Regions from separate parts of the Streptomyces sp. NBC_00663 genome, predicted to be linked through region 3. Evidence: riboswitches for the same ligand, from Rfam matches in the RefSeq annotation. Region 3 holds a riboswitch; each other region holds the start of a gene.
What was found. A riboswitch is a leader RNA that binds a small molecule or an ion and turns the genes downstream of it on or off. The one in region 3 is predicted to bind cyclic di-AMP.

Region 1 (5,736 bases), 1.0 Mb from region 3:
CGCTTGTGAGCCGAATCAGTGGTGATTTCTGCGAAGCTAGCTACAAGGTGCTCATGCGCTTCCTCGATGGCAGCGACCGCCCCGCTTGAACCAGTGGAGCCAGGACGCCCCTGGACGGTCATCGTGAGGAAATTTCCCGCCTGTCCAGTGAGCAGGCTTCCAGATTCAATCGCCGCACGCAAAAAGAAATTTCGCCCGCTCTGAAACTCCTCGATTGGGAAGTCAAAAACGATTTGCGAATTTACAGGCTTTCCAAGGTGGTGCAGAGCGAAGTCCGGCCACGTATGGAACACATCGTGAGGATCCAGAGGGTCTCCGGACTCACCAGCGAGAGCGTTGACGTAGCTTAGCTCGGCATGAATAACCTCTAGCTTTGCACCGAAAGCGCGATCAACAAAATTAGCCAACTCGTCAAGACGCTTCTTAAGTTTGGAAAGTACATAACCGAAGCGTGGATACGGAGTACCGTCCCCAACGTCACGCCAATTTACAATCAGCCTGTCTTGCTGGAGTTGAACCAAGTCCCTCCCGGAGTCGTCAAGAAACCAGTATCGCGCGGCCGGCAACGACGCAAGATCCAGCTTGATCTTCGGCCCCGGCCCGACGTTTGGTTCCATACCAGGAAGTGGTGGATGCTCCTCTACATTGGGTAGCTCGGCCCTCCACGTTTCGTATAGCGGCGTCAACTTCAGGCCATGGATTCCGGTGATCCGCCGGAATTGCAGACCACACGCCACCTCCACAACAGGCGGACGCGCAAAGTCTGGCAGTTCCCTCACGTCGGCCTCCCTGATGCGGGAAGAGGACCCAGCAATACGCTCGCCCCCCTCCCCTTGAGCCTGCCCGCTTTCAGTGCGGCAGCACCCTTCGCCTACTACTTGGCTGAAGAGTATGGGCTGGGGCGGTCACTGTCGACGCGAACATGTGATTTGAGTCACTCGAAGTGACTAACCGGCCACATTATTGATCACCCACATCTCGGATCCGTTCACGTGTTCGACCCAGACGGCACCTTCCGAAGTCGCCGGGGCGCGGTCGGCCCGCCACGCTTCGACTCGCGCCCATCCGCGGCCGAACGGGGGGCGTGGCGCTACACAGCGTCATTATCTGATCTTTATAGGCGCGATCGTTATAGTCAGATTTTTTTCCTGACGTTGAGTCAATAGGCTTACTGCCAGCCCGTTTAGACGTTCGTTCGACACCCTCCGGACGCGCTGTGTGTGAGTCACAGCACGTAGCGGCTCTCCCATTGGATTTACTCGTCTTTGAGGTGGAGGATCTCCCATCACAAGCCCTCACTGACGTAGGTGAGGCCGCCCAGGCGGACGCTGAGTCCTGCCGCTGCCTGGACGCCGAGTTCCGTACACATGGAGCGCGGCAGGAGTGGGGGACCCAGCAACACCGGGCGCCGGAGCAAACCTCCGGGCAGCCCTTGGGGTGAAGCTGCGGCAACGCAGCCGGGCATCTTCGCCAGCCCGAATCCGACAGGTCATCCTTCACAGGCGGCTTAAATGAAGGGTGAAGGCAGTCATGTCTGCGTTGCCGAACAACCCGCCCGTCCCCAGGGCGTCTTACGCTCCGGGGTTTGAGGCAGTGTTCGCAGTCATGTTTTCGATCATCGCGGGCCTCTACGCCAGCATCATCCATCACGTGCCGATGGACTTGTGGCTGGTCAAAGCCCTGGAGTTCGGGATGAATGCCGGGTGCGGCACGATCGTGATGGCATTCATCATCCTGACGTACGCGTGGAACGAGCAGTGATACGAACCTCGTAGCCGTATCCATGAGGCTCTGCCCTTAGCTCCGGAGCGTTTGGCCTGGGGCCCTCAGCGATCCTGAGATGAGCTTCGCTTGTGCCCAGATGAGAGACCGCCCACAAGAGCGGGCTCATCTGGGCATCACGTTACGCCTGAGCCAGATAGGGATCATCTAGCGTGTAGGTGCTCAACAGGAGGGCCCGGACACTCTGTCCGGGCCCTTTGCGTTGGCTGCCTCCAGACTCGTTCCGGTCTCGCAGCACGCGGGGCCAACTACCCGCCCCACCACCGGCTCTGTACCGTGAAAACCGGCCCCCACCATCCAGCAGGAGGCAACACGCAATGCGTGGTCTTGGAGATCACCTCAGCATCGGTGAACGCATCGCGTTCTACCGGAAGCGTCGCGGCTACACGCAAGAGGTGCTCGCTGGCCTGGTTGGCCGTAGCACTGACTGGTTGGCAAAGATCGAGACAGGGCGCCGGAAGCCCCCTCGCATCGACATGCTCGCTGAGCTGGCTCGCATCCTGCGCGTTCCCCTCGGAGACCTGCTCGGTCAGACCGTGCTCATGGAGGACGAGAAGCAGCAGGACGACGTACCGGCCGTACGCGACGCGCTCATGAGCCCGCGTCGGCTTTCTCGTCTGCTCTTCGGGCCCGAGGCTGAGGTGCAGCTCCCCACGCCGGCACCCGTGGCTGTACGTGTGGAGCAAGCATGGAACGACTACCAGCGTGGTCGACTCGGCGGCGTCATATCTGCGCTCCCCGCGCTCCTTCAGACTGCGCAAGAGTTGGAGGAGCGAGCCGCACGGCGCGGCGAGGACCGTAGCGACTGCTGGGCAGTGTCAGCCCGTACCCATCACCTCGCAGCTACGACACTCGCGAAGATCGGCGAATCGGACATCTCGTGGCTCGCCGCAGAGCGCGCGATGCGTGCCGCTGACGAGTCTGACGACCCGCTCGTGTTGGCGTCCGCGGCACGGTCCGGCACTCACGCCCTTCTGGCTAACGGCCGGTACGACGACGCGTTGGAGCTGGGTAACACGGCCGCAGCGTGGCTGTCGTCCCAGGTGACCGACAACAACCCCGCGGCACTCAGCTTGCTGGGGATGATCCACCTACGTGCCGCCGTGGCAGCGGCGCGCCACCAGGACCGGCCCACTGCAACCGGTCTTCTGGACCGAGCCGAGGCACTCGCGGAGGATCTCGGCTCAGATGAGAACTATTGGCAGACAGGCTTCGGACCCACGAACGTCCTGCTTCACCGCCTGTCCGTCGAGCTGGACCTCGACAACGTCTCGTACGTGGTGGAACACGGCCGGATCAACGTCGACCACATGCCACAGGAACGCAGCGTGTCGCACCGCATCGACTTCGCGCGTGCCCTGTCGCTCAACGGACAGGGCGATGAGGCATTCACGGAACTCCGCACGGCTGAGCGCACATCGCCACAGCTCGTGCGCAACAATCCCAGGGTGCGCGAGACACTGCGGGATCTGATCAAACAATCACCGGTCACCGGCGGCTCGCGATCGTCTGAGGTGTTCGTGATGGCTCAACGGTGCAGGGCGGTGCAGTGAGTTCAGGCAAGCGCGGGGTGCTCGGAGTCGTCGGGTCCGCGGCCGGAGGCGTGGAGGTGCTGCGCACTGGCCTGGTTGAGCCTGCGATGGAGCGCGGATGGCAGGTGGCCGTCACACTCACGCCGACCGCAGGTCAGTGGCTGCGATTGAGCGGCGAGGTGGAGCAGTTGGAGAAGCTGACCGGACTGCCTGTGCGCGATGAGCCGCGCTTGCCCGGCGAGGCCCGACGTCATCCGCCGGTTGACTGCTATGTGGTCGCTCCCGCGTCGGCAAACATGGTGGCGAAGCTCGCCATGGGCCTGATGGATAACCAGGCTCTGACACAAGTGGGCGAGGCGATCGGCACCCTCGGATTGCCCGTGGTCGTCTTCCCTCGGGTGAACGCGGCTCACTCCCGTCACCCGGCATGGCAGCACCACATCGACACCCTCCTGGCGGGGGACGTGCGTATCGTCGGCGGGCCGGACGTCTGGCCGCTGCACGAGCCGCGCGAAGCGCCGGCGGGGCGCGAACTCCCGTGGGGGGCAGTGCTGGATGCTGTGGACGACGTTACGAGGTGACGAGTCGTCAACCCGTGTGACCTGCAAGGAAAGTGGACCCGGACAGTCTGTCCGGGTCCACTGCCGTTCCCGGCTACATGCTCATTGGCATGTCAGGGATCACGGAGCGAAGCGGCGAGTGGGAAGGCATGACTCCTGCTGAACTCGCTTGGATCAAAGCGAGTTTGAGCGAGGCGCGCGTCAAGGTCGAACGACTGCTGAGGCGGGCGGACGAACTCACGGTGAAGGTGGAGTCTCGCTTCCCACAAGCCGCTCAAGCCGGTCGAGCCGCTCCCCGAGCAACCGGAGAGCGTCATGAATCGTGCTGAGCTCTGCGGCCAGAGCCGAGAATGCAGGGCTGCTGCCCGGCTCGGTACCAAGGGGTACCGCAGGGTCACGGACGAACGTCCCACGTCCCTGCTGGGTGAGGACCAGTCCCTCGTCACGGAGTTGACCGTAGGCACTCTGAACGGTCATGAGCTGTACGCCAAGTTCCTTGGCAAGAGCACGAGCAGCCGGGAGCCGCTCCCCCGCGTCGTACTCGCGATCGGGGCCCGTGATCCTCTCGCGGAACTGCGCCGCAATCTCCTTGGCCGTCGGCGTGGGCTTGGGCACCTCAGGGCTCTGATCCATACCCCCGAGAGTAACCGGACCTAGGTCAATCTCAGGCTCTTCTACCGCACCTCCTTGACAGACAGATTGACCTAGGTCAATCTGAAGTCACACCGGAGCGCGGGGCCCGAAAGGGCTTCAGTATCCGGGCTCGTAAGTGCTTGACCTGCACGAATGCATAGGGCGGGGACGCTGCAATCCCGCTAAAGGCCAGGTGGAACAGGGTTTCGGCCCGTACTGGCGAGGTGGCCCGGTGACCGCGAGCAACGGCCGGCGTGTGGGGACTTCGGTCCCCCTTGCAGTGCACATCCCCTGTTCAGCGGTCTGAAGGAGTCTCAGTGATTCGACGAAAGCGATGGGCGCGGCCGTGATCGACCGGCACGGCGGCGCCATTCCATCCCTGGTCCGCAAGCACCTCGAAGTGCTGCGGACGACCGGTCACCTTCCACCGAATCGCGGCGGCTAGCGCCGCGCCGGCTGCCTCCCTCGCCCGTGCCAGCGCTCTACGGAGCGGCTCGTACGGGCGGGGTCGTAGGGAACCGGAGCCCCGGTGTCCACCACATACGAGGGGGAACCATGCTGCTCGCCATCGGTGACGTCGTGCGCGTCCGCAGTGACAAGTCCCTGGGCACGGTGGCCGGCGTCGCCGCCCACCGCTCCGGCAACGTGGTCGACGTCCAGCTGAACGGCAACACCCTGCGTCCGGTGCGCCCGGCCGAGATCGAGCTGGTCGCCCGCGCCACCAAACCGATGACCACCGGCCGCGCGCTCGCCACCCTGCTGTTCCTGGTGCTCGGCATCGCCGCCGCCGTCGCCAACGGTCACTACCTCCGCGACCTGGGCGCGAACTTGGCCACGGTCGGTTTCGTGGCGTTCACCTCGGTCATCAGCGTCACCGGTGGCCTGATCAACGCCTTCAACCGGCCCCGCCGGGTCCGCGTCTGAACTTCCCTTCTTCCGCCACAGGGCGGGCGCCGTCTCACCAAACGCCTGCGCCCGCCCTGGCGGTCTCTTCCGTCCCTCCACCGTCAGGAGTCCTGTCATGCGTTCCTACATCGGCCATCACCAGGCCGTGTCCACCGATGAGTTCGTGGAACTGGCGCTCGGTACCCCGGTTCAGCTCTGGCTCGGAGTCGAGGGGGAGAATGAAGAGGAGCGCGCGGCCCGTCTGGACGCGGCCCGCGACATCCTCGCCGACACCCCGCACCTCGCCGACGACATCTCCCGCATCGCGGCCGAACTCATCGAGC
Region 2 (5,736 bases), 2.4 Mb from region 3:
AGACGTCGACCTCGCCGGTGTGCCGGGTCATGGCCTCCGCGAACCGGAAGACCTCGGCGGAGCCGGTGCGCAGGAAGTGGTACCAGAGCCAGAGGTCGGTCCCCAACTCCGAGTTGTCCCATGCGTAGCCGCCGACGTCGTACCGCCAGACGTGCCGGTCGTTGTCGTAGGTGTGCTGGACGTCGCCGTAGTCCAGGAACCCGTACCAGCGGTGCTGTTCGCGCTGGTCGCGGTAGTAGGCGAACAGGTCGTCGAGGTGGTCCTCGACGGCCGTCCGCGCCTTGTCGGACCGGTCGACCGGCGCCCAGTCGCCGAACACCCCGGCAGCGTGCAGCCGTTGGGGCGTGGCGGTGAGCAGCGGCGGGGTCGCGGTGGCGGCGGCCTGCGCGGCGAGCGCGGTGGCCGTCGGTGTCTTCTCCAGTGCCCAGAAGGTCAGTTCGCTGGTGCGGGCGATGCCGTACGGGGTGCCGAAGCCGGGTTCGTAGTCCTCGTACGTGATCTCCAGACCGCCGTCGGACTGCTCGTCGTACGTGTCCTGCCCCAGGCCGTCGTGGTAGAAGCGCAGGTCGAGCGGCTGGGCCTCCGGCGAGTACAGCCATACGGTGGCCTCGGCGGCGTCTCCCGCGGCTCCGCGTACGTCCAGCTGGGCCGGGTGGCGCTGCCAGAAGTCCCGTAGGCCGAAGGAGAGTCCGCCGCTCGCGCCGCCGACGTAACCGAAGCCTCCGGCGCGGCGGCCGGCCGCGGCGTGGATCCAGCCGTAGCCGGCCTTGGTGCGTTTACGGACGCTGTAGCCGTCGGCGTTGGGCTGGGTGAGGGTGTAGTCGCCCCAGGTGGGGATGTAGGCGAGGCGACTGGCGACTCGGGTGTCCCAGGTCGAGGTGTCGGGCAGCCGCTCACCGGCGGTCTGGGCCGCGCGGACCGCCGCCCCGGGGTCGCGGCGCAGCCCGGTGATGCCCTGGACGGCCTCGCTGAACAGGCCGCCGTCGGAGTCGGCGAACCGCACATGGCGGTCGTAGGGCTGATCGCTCAGCGGCACGGTGAAGCGCACGCCGAGACCGCGCAGGAAGTCGCCCTCGTCGGAGCCGGGCGTCTGCTCGCCGTCCCAGACGAAGGTGTGGACGAGCCGGAAGGACTCGGCTCCCGCGAAGAAGGCGAACCGCAGGACGAACGGCAGCCAGTCGCGGCCGCCGTGCCGGTGCCGGCCCTCGACCCGGACGACGGCCCGGACCGGTCCGTCCTGCTCCACCTCGACCTTCTCGATCCGGCCCAGGAAGCGCGCGACGTCCGCCCCGTCCCGTACGGACTCCTGCCGCAGCGCGACCAGCTTTCCGTCCCGGGCGATCTCGGCCGAGCCCCGCCGCACGCTCCGTACGACGGTGTCGGACCCCTTCGCGCCGAACACGGCCGTGATCACACCGGTCGACACCTCCACGCGGCCCGCGGAGCGGGTGACCGTGACCTTCCGTTCCGGCGCGGCCGGGGTGCCCGCCGCCAGCTTGTAGGCGGAGGCCTTCGGCGCGCCGGGCGCGAGGGCGTGGGCCGTCCACTTCACCGAGCCGTCGGGCCAGTAGCCGGTGACCCAGCTCTGGACGGGAACGTCGTCACCGGCGGCGGTCGTCAGCCGGAACGGCTGCTCCGGCCGGTACGCCCCGCGCGCCCAGGGCACGCCCCAGGTGGCACCGGCGTGGACGTCGGGGGCCGAGCCCTCCAGCCAGCGCAGTTCGGTGTCGTCGGCGTCCGCCGCGGTGGCGGTGCGGGACAGGGCCCAGGAGAACTGGGCCGCGGCGGCCGCGGCTGCGGCGCCTTTGATGACGGTGCGTCGGTCGACGCCGGGCACGGGGACCTCCGGATGCGGGTGCGGATGCGGACGCGGATGTGCGTAGAAAGCGCTTGCATCGCTTCGGAGATCACTGTGGTCCCACCCTCCCCTCCCTGTCGACGGTTTGGACAGCCGCGCCACAAGACCGCAATGAAGCGATCATGAAACGGCAAGACCCAACACCGAAGGCCGGACCCGGGGATCGGGGTCCGGCCTTCGGTGGCATCGGGGGGAGCGTCAGCCGACGGCGACACCCTTCGAGCGGAGGTACGCGACCGGGTCCACGTCCGAGCCGTAGTCCGGCGTGGTGCGGATCTCGAAGTGGAGGTGCGGTCCGGTGACGTTGCCGGTGGCGCCGGAGAGGCCGATCTGCTGGCCCTCGGTGACGGTCTGTCCGGACGAGACCGAGAGCGCGGACAGGTGGGCGTACTGCGCGTAGTAGCCGTCGGCCAGCTTGATGACGACCTGGTTGCCGTACGCGCCGCCCCAGCCGGCGGAGACGACGGTGCCCGCGGCCACGGCCTTCAGCGAGGTGCCGGTCGGGACGACGAAGTCGGTGCCCGTGTGGTAGCCGCTGGACCACATGCTGCCCGCCGTGTGGTAGGCGGTGCCGACGGTGGCGCCGACCACGGGGAGGGTGTAGCCGCTGGAGCCGGCGGTGCTGGTCGACTCGCTGCTCCGGGTGGCCGTCGTCGTGTCCGAGGAGGACGAGGACTTCTCGGCACTCGTGGACTTGTCGGAGCTCGCGGACTTCTCCGCGCTCGCCGACTTGTCCGTGCTCGCCGCCGCCTTCTTGCCCAGCGTGAGCTTCAGGCCCGGGTGGATGAGCGACGGGTCGGACCCGACGGCCTCGCGGTTGTCCGAGTACAGCTTCTTCCAGCCGCCGGTGACGTTCTGCTCGTCGGCGATCTTCGAGAGGTAGTCGCCCGCCCGCACCGAATAGGTGCGCACGGTCGCGGTGTTCGCGGCACCCTTCTTCTGCGCGGCCTTCTCGGTGGCCGTCTTCTCGACCACCGGAAGGGACTGGGCGGCCTTTTCCGAAACCGACTGCGAGACGGACTGCGGGGTGGCCGCGTGGGCGCCGGCGGCACCCATCAGAGGCAGGGCGAGTGCGGCGCCACCGGTACCGGCGACGGCGATCGAGCGGGTGAGGCGCTGGGACCTCGGGCGGCGGTGCTTACCCTTCGCGGGCATGGCGAATTCCTCTCCGGCGCCTACGAGGTGAGCTGTCGGGTGCGGACTGGAGATGCCCGGACGCACCGAGGTGCGCCTTAACCCCAAGCCTGTTCCGGAAGACCGGCCCAGGCATTCGTACCTGTGGGTCCCCCGCTCCTGCCGTTCACGGGTGAGTTGCGCGGATTCCGGGCGGCGGCAGGATTGGGCGTCCGTCCGGATTGGTGGCGAACGTAAGCGAGGAAGACGCAAAGGGACAAGTAAGGGGTTCCAGGACGATTGCATTCCTCTTGATCCGCTGTGAATTTCCCGGTCACCCTCCGTGCATTGGTGCCACTTCCCGAAAGGCAAACCCCAGCATTTGAAGGCGCATTACGTGAACATGACGGACGACGCAGGGTCACCGATATGACGCTCCTCACGTGCCGTTTACACAGCTCCCCTTATTCCAGAGCGAGTTGGAATGAAGGCCACGGAAGACGCCAATTCGGACAGAAAGCTCAGATGCGACGCAGTCGGAGAACTGCCGCATCCAGATCGCCCCGCAATCCCACCCGCAGCCCGTGATGCTGCAATACGGCACCTCTGAGAATTTCGCCCGTTTCACGGCATTCATACGACGCCGTCGGGTCGAGGCCCCGCAGGCGCAGCGCCGGGACGGGTTCGCCGTAGTGCTGCGCCTGAAGCCAGGCGAGGACGACGGTCTCGTCCCCGAGGACGTACTGCACGGCGCTCAGTCCGCCGCTCGGGGCCCGCAGCCGGTACTGCTCGCCGCGTTGCACGAGGGGCCGGATGTCCTTGTAGAGCTCCACCCAGTCGCGGGCCTCGGCGAGCTCCTCCTCGGTCCACTGCGTGAGGTCGCCGCCGACGCCGAGCACACCGGCCATGGCGCTGACGAAGCGGAAGCGCAGCGAGCTGACCCGGCCGTTGAGCATGGCGTTCGGACTGTCGGTGACCCAGGCCGCCATCGCGCGCGCGGGGTGGAGCTGGCTGAAGCCGTGCTGGATCGAGAGCCGGTCGAGGGGGTCGGTGTTGTCGGAGGTCCACACCTGGTCCGTGCGGCTCATCACGCCGAGGTCGATCCGGCCGCCGCCACCTGAGCAGGACTCGAAGGCGACGCCGGGGTGCGCGGCCCGCAGCCGGTCCAACAGGGCGTAGAAGGCGTGCACATGGTCGACCCAGAGCCGCTGCGGGTAGGACTCGCTCGGCCAGCCCGCATCCGTGAAGCAGCGGTTGAAGTCCCACTTCACATAGTCGATCGGGGCGCTGGACAGCAGGGCGTCGAGCTGCCCCCAGAGGTACTCCTGGACGTCCTCGCGCGCGAGGTTGAGGACGAGCTGGTTGCGCAGTTCCGTCCGCTTTCGTCCCGGTTGGAACTGCACCCAGTCCGGGTGTGCCCGGTACAGGTCGCTGTCGGGGTTGACCATCTCGGGCTCGACCCAGATGCCGAACTGCATGCCGAGGGCGTGCACGGATTCGGCGAGGGGCTTCAGGCCGCCCGGGAAGCGGTCGCGGTTGACCGTCCAGTCGCCGAGTCCGGCGCGGTCGCTGGTACGGGCGCCGAACCAGCCGTCGTCGACCACGAACAACTCGACGCCGATGGCCGCGGCCCGCCGCGCGAGGGCTTCCTGCTGCTCCTCCGAGATGTCGAACTCGGTGGCCTCCCAGGAGTTGAACAGCACCGGCCGGTCCTGCTCCGCGTCCGGGATGACGTAGGCCCGCTGGTAGGCGTGCCACGCGCGACTGGCGCCGCCGAACCCGCCCTCGCTCCACAGACCGGCGAAGACGGGCGTGGTGAACGACTCGCCCGCCACGAGGCGCAGCAGCCCCGAGTCGTCGTATCCGGCACCGCCGGTGATCTGCACGCGCGCGTCGGGGAGCTGGGCCACCGCGATCCGCCAGGAGCCGGACCAGCCGAGGGCGCAGCCGTAGACCTCGCCGCGCTCCTCGGTGGCGTCGGAGTCGAGGGCGACCCAGGGCAGGTGCTGGTGGCCGGTGTGGCCGCGGCGGCTGCCGATGACCTTCTCACCGTAGGTGAGGGGGGAGCGTACGAGCCGGGACTCGGCGGCCCAGCGGCCGTGCAGCTGGGAGAGCCGCCAGTCCTCACGGTCGGGCAGGGTCCAGGTGGCGGAGTCCGCGCGGAGCAGCTCCAGGGCGTCCGCTCCCTGGTTCTCCAGGGTCGTCCAGCGCTCCACCACATCGCCGCGCATCCGGTAGTGCAGCGTAATGACGAGCCCACCGTCCCGGAACCGCAGCCGCAGCTCCTCGGCGTCGGTCTCGTACGTCTCGAAGCTCCACTCGGTGCCACGGCCCGCGTCGGTGCGCACCGACAGCGCGGGCCGGACGAAGCGGGGGCCGCCCTCGACCGGGTACTCCTCGCGTCCGTCGAGCGGGGACTCGAAGGGCCAGTAGTCGGGCAGCGGACGGACCGCGAGGGCCTCGGCGTCGGCCAGCGTGATCGCCGGCCCCCAGTGCAGATGCAGCAGCTCGTCGGCCTCGGTGAGGTGGACGGCGTAGCTGCTGGCGGGCCCGGTCAGGAGCCAGGTGCGGCCGTTGGGGGCGATCTCCAGCATGGAACCTCACAGATGCGAACAGGGTCGAACAGTGGTACTCAAGTACCAACATCATCAAGGGCCGGGGGCCCTGGATGCAACGCCTGTGGACAACTCATTGCCCCAGGAACCCATGTCGTATCGTCGGAGGGTGCCCGTCGGCGAGCCGCGGCGACGGCGCCGACTGCGAGG
Region 3 (5,736 bases):
AGGACGACAGCGAGGACGCGACACCCGAGACCGGGCCCGCGGGAGCGGCGGTGGCGCCCGTGCGCTTCCACTCCACGTGCTGCTCCGGGATCTCCGACAGGAAGCGCGAGGGCGGGTTGTACGACGGCTGCCCCCACGCGCTGCGCAGTGAGGAGCGGGTCAGATAGAGCCGTTCCCGCGCGCGCGTGATGCCGACGTACGCCAGGCGCCGCTCCTCCTCCAGTTCCTTGGTCTGGCCGAGGGAGCGCATGTGCGGGAAGACGCCGTCCTCCATACCGGTGAGGAAGACGACCGGGAACTCAAGTCCCTTGGCGGTGTGGAGAGTCATCAGGGTGATGACGCCGGAGCCGTCCTCGTCCTCGTCGGGGATCTGGTCGGAGTCGGCGACGAGCGCGACGCGCTCCAGGAAGGCGGCGAGCCCGGGGGACTCCTCGCCCTCCGCCGTCTCCTGCTCGAACTCCAGGGCCACGGCGGCGAGTTCCTGGAGGTTCTCGATCCGGGTCTCGTCCTGCGGGTCGGTGGAGGCCTGCAACTCGGCGAGATAGCCGGTGCGTTCGAGCACCGCCTCCAGGACGGTCGCCGGTCCCGCGCCGGAGTCGACGATCGTACGGAGCTCCTCCATCAGCACGTTGAACCGCTTCACGGCGTTGGTCGACCGCGCGGCCATGCCGTACGCCTCGTCGACGCGCTTGAGCGCCTGCGGGAAGCTGATCTTCTCCCGCTGCGAGAGGGCGTCGATCATCGCCTCGGCGCGCTCGCCGATGCCGCGCTTGGGGACGTTGAGGATCCGGCGCAGCGGCACCGAGTCCTCGGGGTTGGCGAGGACACGGAGGTAGGCCAGGACGTCCCGGACCTCCTTGCGCTCGTAGAAGCGGACGCCGCCGACGACCTTGTAGGGCAGGCCGACGCGGATGAAGATCTCCTCGAAGACTCGGGACTGGGCGTTGGTGCGGTAGAAGACGGCGACATCGCCGGCCTTCGCATCGCCCGCGTCCGTCAGTCGGTCTATCTCCTCGGCGACGAACTGGGCCTCGTCGTGCTCGGTGTCCGCGACGTACCCGGTGATGCGCGCGCCGGCGCCCGCGTTGGTCCACAGGTTCTTGGGGCGACGGGACTCGTTGCGCTCGATGACCGCGTTGGCGGCGGAGAGGATCGTCTGGGTGGAGCGGTAGTTCTGCTCCAGCAGGATCGTCGTCGCGGTCGGGTAGTCCTCCTCGAACTGGAGGATGTTGCGGATCGTCGCACCCCGGAAGGCGTAGATCGACTGGTCGGCGTCACCGACGACGCAGAGCTCGGCGGGCGGGACGTCGAACTCGTTGGGGGGTACGTCGACCGGGTGCTCGCTCGTCCCGACCAGTTCACGCACCAGTGCGTACTGGGCGTGGTTGGTGTCCTGGTACTCGTCGACCAGGACGTGCCGGAAGCGGCGGCGGTAGTGCTCGGAGACGTCCGGGAAGGCGCGCAGCAGGTTGACCGTCGTCATGATCAGGTCGTCGAAGTCGAGGGCGTTGGCCTCGCGCAGCCGCGACTGGTACATGGCGTAGGCCTGGGCGAGGGTCTTCTCGAAGCCGTCGGTGGCCTGGGCGGCGAAGTCCTCCTCGTCGATCAGCTCGTTCTTGAGGTTGCTGATCTTGGCGCTGAAGGACTTGGGCGGGAAGCGCTTGGGGTCGAGGTCCAGGTCACGGCAGACGAGGGCCATGAGGCGCTTGGAGTCGGCGGCGTCGTAGATCGAGAACGACGAGGTGAAGCCGAGCTTCTTGGATTCCCTCCGCAGGATCCGCACGCACGCGCTGTGGAAGGTCATGACCCACATCGCGTTGGCGCGCGGGCCGACGAGCTGCTCGACACGCTCCTTCATCTCACCGGCGGCCTTGTTGGTGAAGGTGATCGCGAGGATCTGGCCCGGGTGCACGTTGCGCTCGGCCAGCAGGTAGGCGATGCGGTGGGTGAGCACACGCGTCTTGCCGGAGCCGGCGCCGGCCACGATGAGCAGCGGGGTGTCGGAGTGGACGACGGCCGCCCGCTGGTTCTCGTTGAGCCCCTCGATCAGCGCCGCCGCGTCCAGGGCGGGGCGCGGGGCGCCGTCGCGGTAGTACCCGTCCCGGTCCGGGGGCACGTCGAACTTCCCGCCGAACAGATCGTCCGGAACGTGGTCCGGTTCCGGTCCGTGCTCGTCCTCGGGCGGCGGCGGGGGTTCCTCCTCGTGCCCCTGGGGGGCCTGGAGGTTCGCCAGGAAGCTGTCGTCAAAGAGGCCTGTCATCGCTCTCCGAGTCTAGGGCTCCCCACTGACACCCCGCCGCCGCCCCGAGAAGTCGGGCCCTCTCACCCTCCAGGACTGCTCCGTCACGTTCCGTGAGAAACCGAATGATCAGCCCCCTTGCCCACCCAAGGTCACAAAAATGTATCGGGCCTATCGGACATCAACCTTCACAGGGGCCACACCAGTTGGCTACCGTGCCGGGCAGGCCGTACGACCCCCACCGGCGAACGTCGCCGGGCCGCGCGGCCTCCGCTGAGTCCGGTGCGCCGCCATGGCAGCCGGAGCCGGGGACCCACACCGACCTTGGGGTGAATCGGCCCGACTCCCTCCCGGGAGCGGCCGTAGGGCACACCTTCCGAACCACCCGCCCGAACCCGACAGCTAACTCGGTAGGCGGAACATGGAAGGAGTCGCCTCCCTTGGCGTCGCACGCAAAGCCGCGTCCTGCGGGAACGCGCGTAGCAGGCATACGCACCCCCGCGCTCGCAACGGCCGCCCTCACCTCCGTGGCCCTGCTCTCCCAGACGGCCACCGCCGCACCCTCGACCGACGACAAGCCGAGCCTGGAGGAAGTCGAGAAGAAGGTCGACGACCTCTACCGGCAGGCGGAGTCGGCGACCGAGAAGTACAACTCGGCGAAGGAGAAGACCGCCAAGCAGCGCGCGGACGTCGACACCCTCCTCGACGACGTCGCCAAGCGCACCGAGAAGCTCAACGAGGCCCGTGAGGAGCTCGGATCCTTCGCCGCGGCCCAGTACCGCACCGGCGCCTCCGCGCCCGACACCGCGACCTTCCTGCTCGCGGACACCCCGCAGGACTACTTCGACCAGACGCAGCTGATGGGCCGCATGACGGACCGTCAGAAGGGCGCGGTCGACGACTACATCAGCGCGCAGTCCGCGACGATGAAGAAGCGCCAGGAGGCCACCAAGAGCCTTGAGACGCTCACCGAGTCGCAGGGCGACCTGAAGACCGCCAAGGCGACCGTCCAGCGCAAGCTCTCCGCCGCGCGCGAGCTGCTGTCGCAGCTGACCGCCGAGGAGAAGGCGCGGCTCGCGGCGATCGAGAAGAAGAAGCAGGAGGAGGCCGCCCGCAAGGCCGCGGAGCTGGCCGAACAGCAGAAGGCCGCCGAGCAGAAGGCGGCGGAGGAAGCGGCGGCGGCCGAGAAGGCGGGGAGCAGCTCGTCCTCGGAGACCTCCACGGACTCCTCCTACGCCACGAAGGCCGACAAGACGCTCGCCTTCGCCCGCTCCCAGATCGGCAAGCCGTACGTCTGGGGCGCCACCGGCCCCGACTCCTACGACTGCTCCGGCCTCACCCAGGCCGCCTGGAACGCCGCCGGCATCTCCCTCCCCCGCACCACCTACGACCAGGTCAACTTCGGCACCACGGTCCCCCTCGCCAACGCCCAGCCCGGCGACCTCGTCTTCTTCTACGACGATGTCAGCCCCGTCGGCATCTACATCGGCAACGGCATGATGATCCACGCGCCGAAGCCGGGGGCGTACGTCCGCGAGGAGTCGATCTACTACGACGGCGAGTCGGCGATCCACAGTGTGGTCCGCCCGGCCTGACGCAGGTCAGTGACCTCCGCGGTTCTCTACGCAGGGCCCCGCCCCGGGCTGGGGCTCGGCGTAGACACCGTGCACCTCGGTGGTCAGCTCGTCCTTCGTCACCCGCCCCGACACGCACGCGAGGCCGGTGTAGACGGCGTAGAACCCGTTCCCGACGAAGACCCCGTGTTCCGGTCCGCAGCCGAGGCGCTGGAGCGCCGCCTCGACGCGCTCGTCCCCGTAGACCCCGTACGCCCCCGCCCCGCCTGCCGCCCGGACCTTCTCCAGCTCCTTGCGGATGAGCCCGGCCGAGGCCAGTCCACTGGCCTCGCGTTCGGCGCTGAGGGACGCCTGCATGCGGTACGCGTGGTTGTCGGCGTAGTTGGGGGGCTGGTCTCCGGCTCCCTCGCCCCGTGAGGCGGTCGCGCTCGGCACGGGTGAGGAGGACGCGGGCGGGGGCGTCTCGGCGGCCTGGGCGCACTTGGGCGGGGGCGGGTAGGAGGGCGTGGGCGTCGGTGCGCCCACGGACTGCTCCCCGGCTCGTTCGCTTCCACAGGCGGCCAGGGCGAGCACCGCGAGGGAGGCGAGGGCGGCCAGGACGACTGATCGTCGGTAGGACATGTGCCGCAGTCTCCCCACCCCCCTCCCCTCCTGTCATGAGCGCAACTACTCAGCTGCCCTCACCCCGCGCGTTTTTCTCCCCCACGCGCGCGTGCCCCGCTCTCAACCCCCACCCCGCTCCATAGCATCACCCCATGCCCGATACACCCCATACCTCCCCCCTCCGCACCTGGTGGGCGCAGCGGCCGCCCGCCGCGGGCTCCGCGGTGATGGCGACCGGCATCCTGTCGATCGGTCTCCATCTGACGGGGTACGAGGTGGTGTCCCGTATCGCGCTGGCGCTGGCGAGCGTGGCCTGGGTGGCGCTGGCCGCCGACTTCGTCGTACGACTGCTGTGGCAACGGTCGCGGTGGGTGACGGAGGCGGAGACGCCGGGTGCGCTCACGGCCGTCGCGGCGACCACGGTGCTCGGCACCCGCTTCTCCGCGCTCGGCTGGCAGACCCTCGCCGAGGCGCTGCTCGCGCTGTCGACGCTGCTGTGGCCGGTACTGATCGTGCTGGTGGTGGGGCACTGGAAGCGGAGGATGCCCGGGGCGGTGTTCCTGGCCTGTGTCGCCACGCAGGGACTGGCCGTGCTCGGCGCGACGCTGGCCGGGGCGCTGCCCACGGCGTGGCTCGCGCGGGCGGCGCTGGTGCTGTTCTGGCTGGGCCTGGTGGCCTACGGCCTGGCCCTGGCCCGCTTCGATCTGCGCCAGGTGACGCAGGGTGCCGGGGACCACTGGGTGGCCGGCGGGGCGATGGCCATCTCGGCGCTGGCGGGCTCGAAGCTGATCGCGGCCGACAGCGCGCGCCTGTATCTGTGGAACGACGACGACCGCGGCGTCCTGCGCGCCGTGACCCTCGCTCTGCTCGTCCTCGACCTGTCCTGGTACGTCGTTCTGCTGATCGCCGAGATCGGGTGGCGGCGCCCGCGCTACGACGTGCGCCGCTGGGCGACCGTGTTCCCGATGGGGATGACGGCGGTGGCGACGCTGTCCGTCGCCGCCGCCCTGGAGGTGTCCTGGCTGAAGACGCCCGGCGAGGTGCTGCTGTGGATCGCCGTGGCGGTGTGGCTGGCGGTCGCGGTGGGAGCCGTCGTGGCGGCCCGCGTCGGCGTCGGCGCCCTCAGCTCCACAGCGTGGCGATGAGGATGTTCACGACGACAAGTGCGGGAACCGCGCTGAACAGCGCCTTGTCCACCCGCTCCTCGTCCCGCTTCACATAGACGAGGCCGAGGATCACGACGAGCACGGCCAGCTTCACAGCGAGTTTGACGCTGTTGAGGGACTGGTCGTCCGCTTTGTTGAGGGCGACCAGGAGCAC

Region 1: it holds a riboswitch for cyclic di-AMP, as region 3 does, so the genes downstream of both, OG866_RS12250 (hypothetical protein) here and OG866_RS17055 (C40 family peptidase) in region 3, are expected to answer to the same signal.
Region 2: it holds a riboswitch for cyclic di-AMP, as region 3 does, so the genes downstream of both, OG866_RS06490 (M23 family metallopeptidase) here and OG866_RS17055 (C40 family peptidase) in region 3, are expected to answer to the same signal.

Annotation. Positions count from the first base shown of each region.
Region 1 is NZ_CP109027.1:2,757,966-2,763,701, forward strand. Features, by position in the region: gene OG866_RS12245 (TIGR04255 family protein) at 1-779, opposite strand, end outside; cyclic di-AMP (ydaO/yuaA leader) riboswitch at 1,341-1,521, shown strand; gene OG866_RS12250 (hypothetical protein) at 1,531-1,761, shown strand; gene OG866_RS12255 (helix-turn-helix domain-containing protein) at 2,100-3,335, shown strand; gene OG866_RS12260 (flavoprotein) at 3,386-3,895, shown strand; gene OG866_RS12265 (GntR family transcriptional regulator) at 4,112-4,507, opposite strand; gene OG866_RS12270 (hypothetical protein) at 5,063-5,431, shown strand; gene OG866_RS12275 (hypothetical protein) at 5,529-5,736, shown strand, end outside.
Region 2 is NZ_CP109027.1:1,417,568-1,423,303, forward strand. Features, by position in the region: gene OG866_RS06485 (exo-rhamnogalacturonan lyase family protein) at 1-1,837, opposite strand, end outside; gene OG866_RS06490 (M23 family metallopeptidase) at 2,057-3,013, opposite strand; cyclic di-AMP (ydaO/yuaA leader) riboswitch at 3,016-3,186, opposite strand; gene OG866_RS06495 (alpha-galactosidase) at 3,493-5,565, opposite strand.
Region 3 is NZ_CP109027.1:3,779,419-3,785,154, forward strand. Features, by position in the region: gene pcrA (DNA helicase PcrA) at 1-2,260, opposite strand, end outside; cyclic di-AMP (ydaO/yuaA leader) riboswitch at 2,501-2,671, shown strand; gene OG866_RS17055 (C40 family peptidase) at 2,680-3,834, shown strand; gene OG866_RS17060 (hypothetical protein) at 3,841-4,434, opposite strand; gene OG866_RS17065 (tellurite resistance/C4-dicarboxylate transporter family protein) at 4,569-5,561, shown strand; gene OG866_RS17070 (hypothetical protein) at 5,539-5,736, opposite strand, start outside.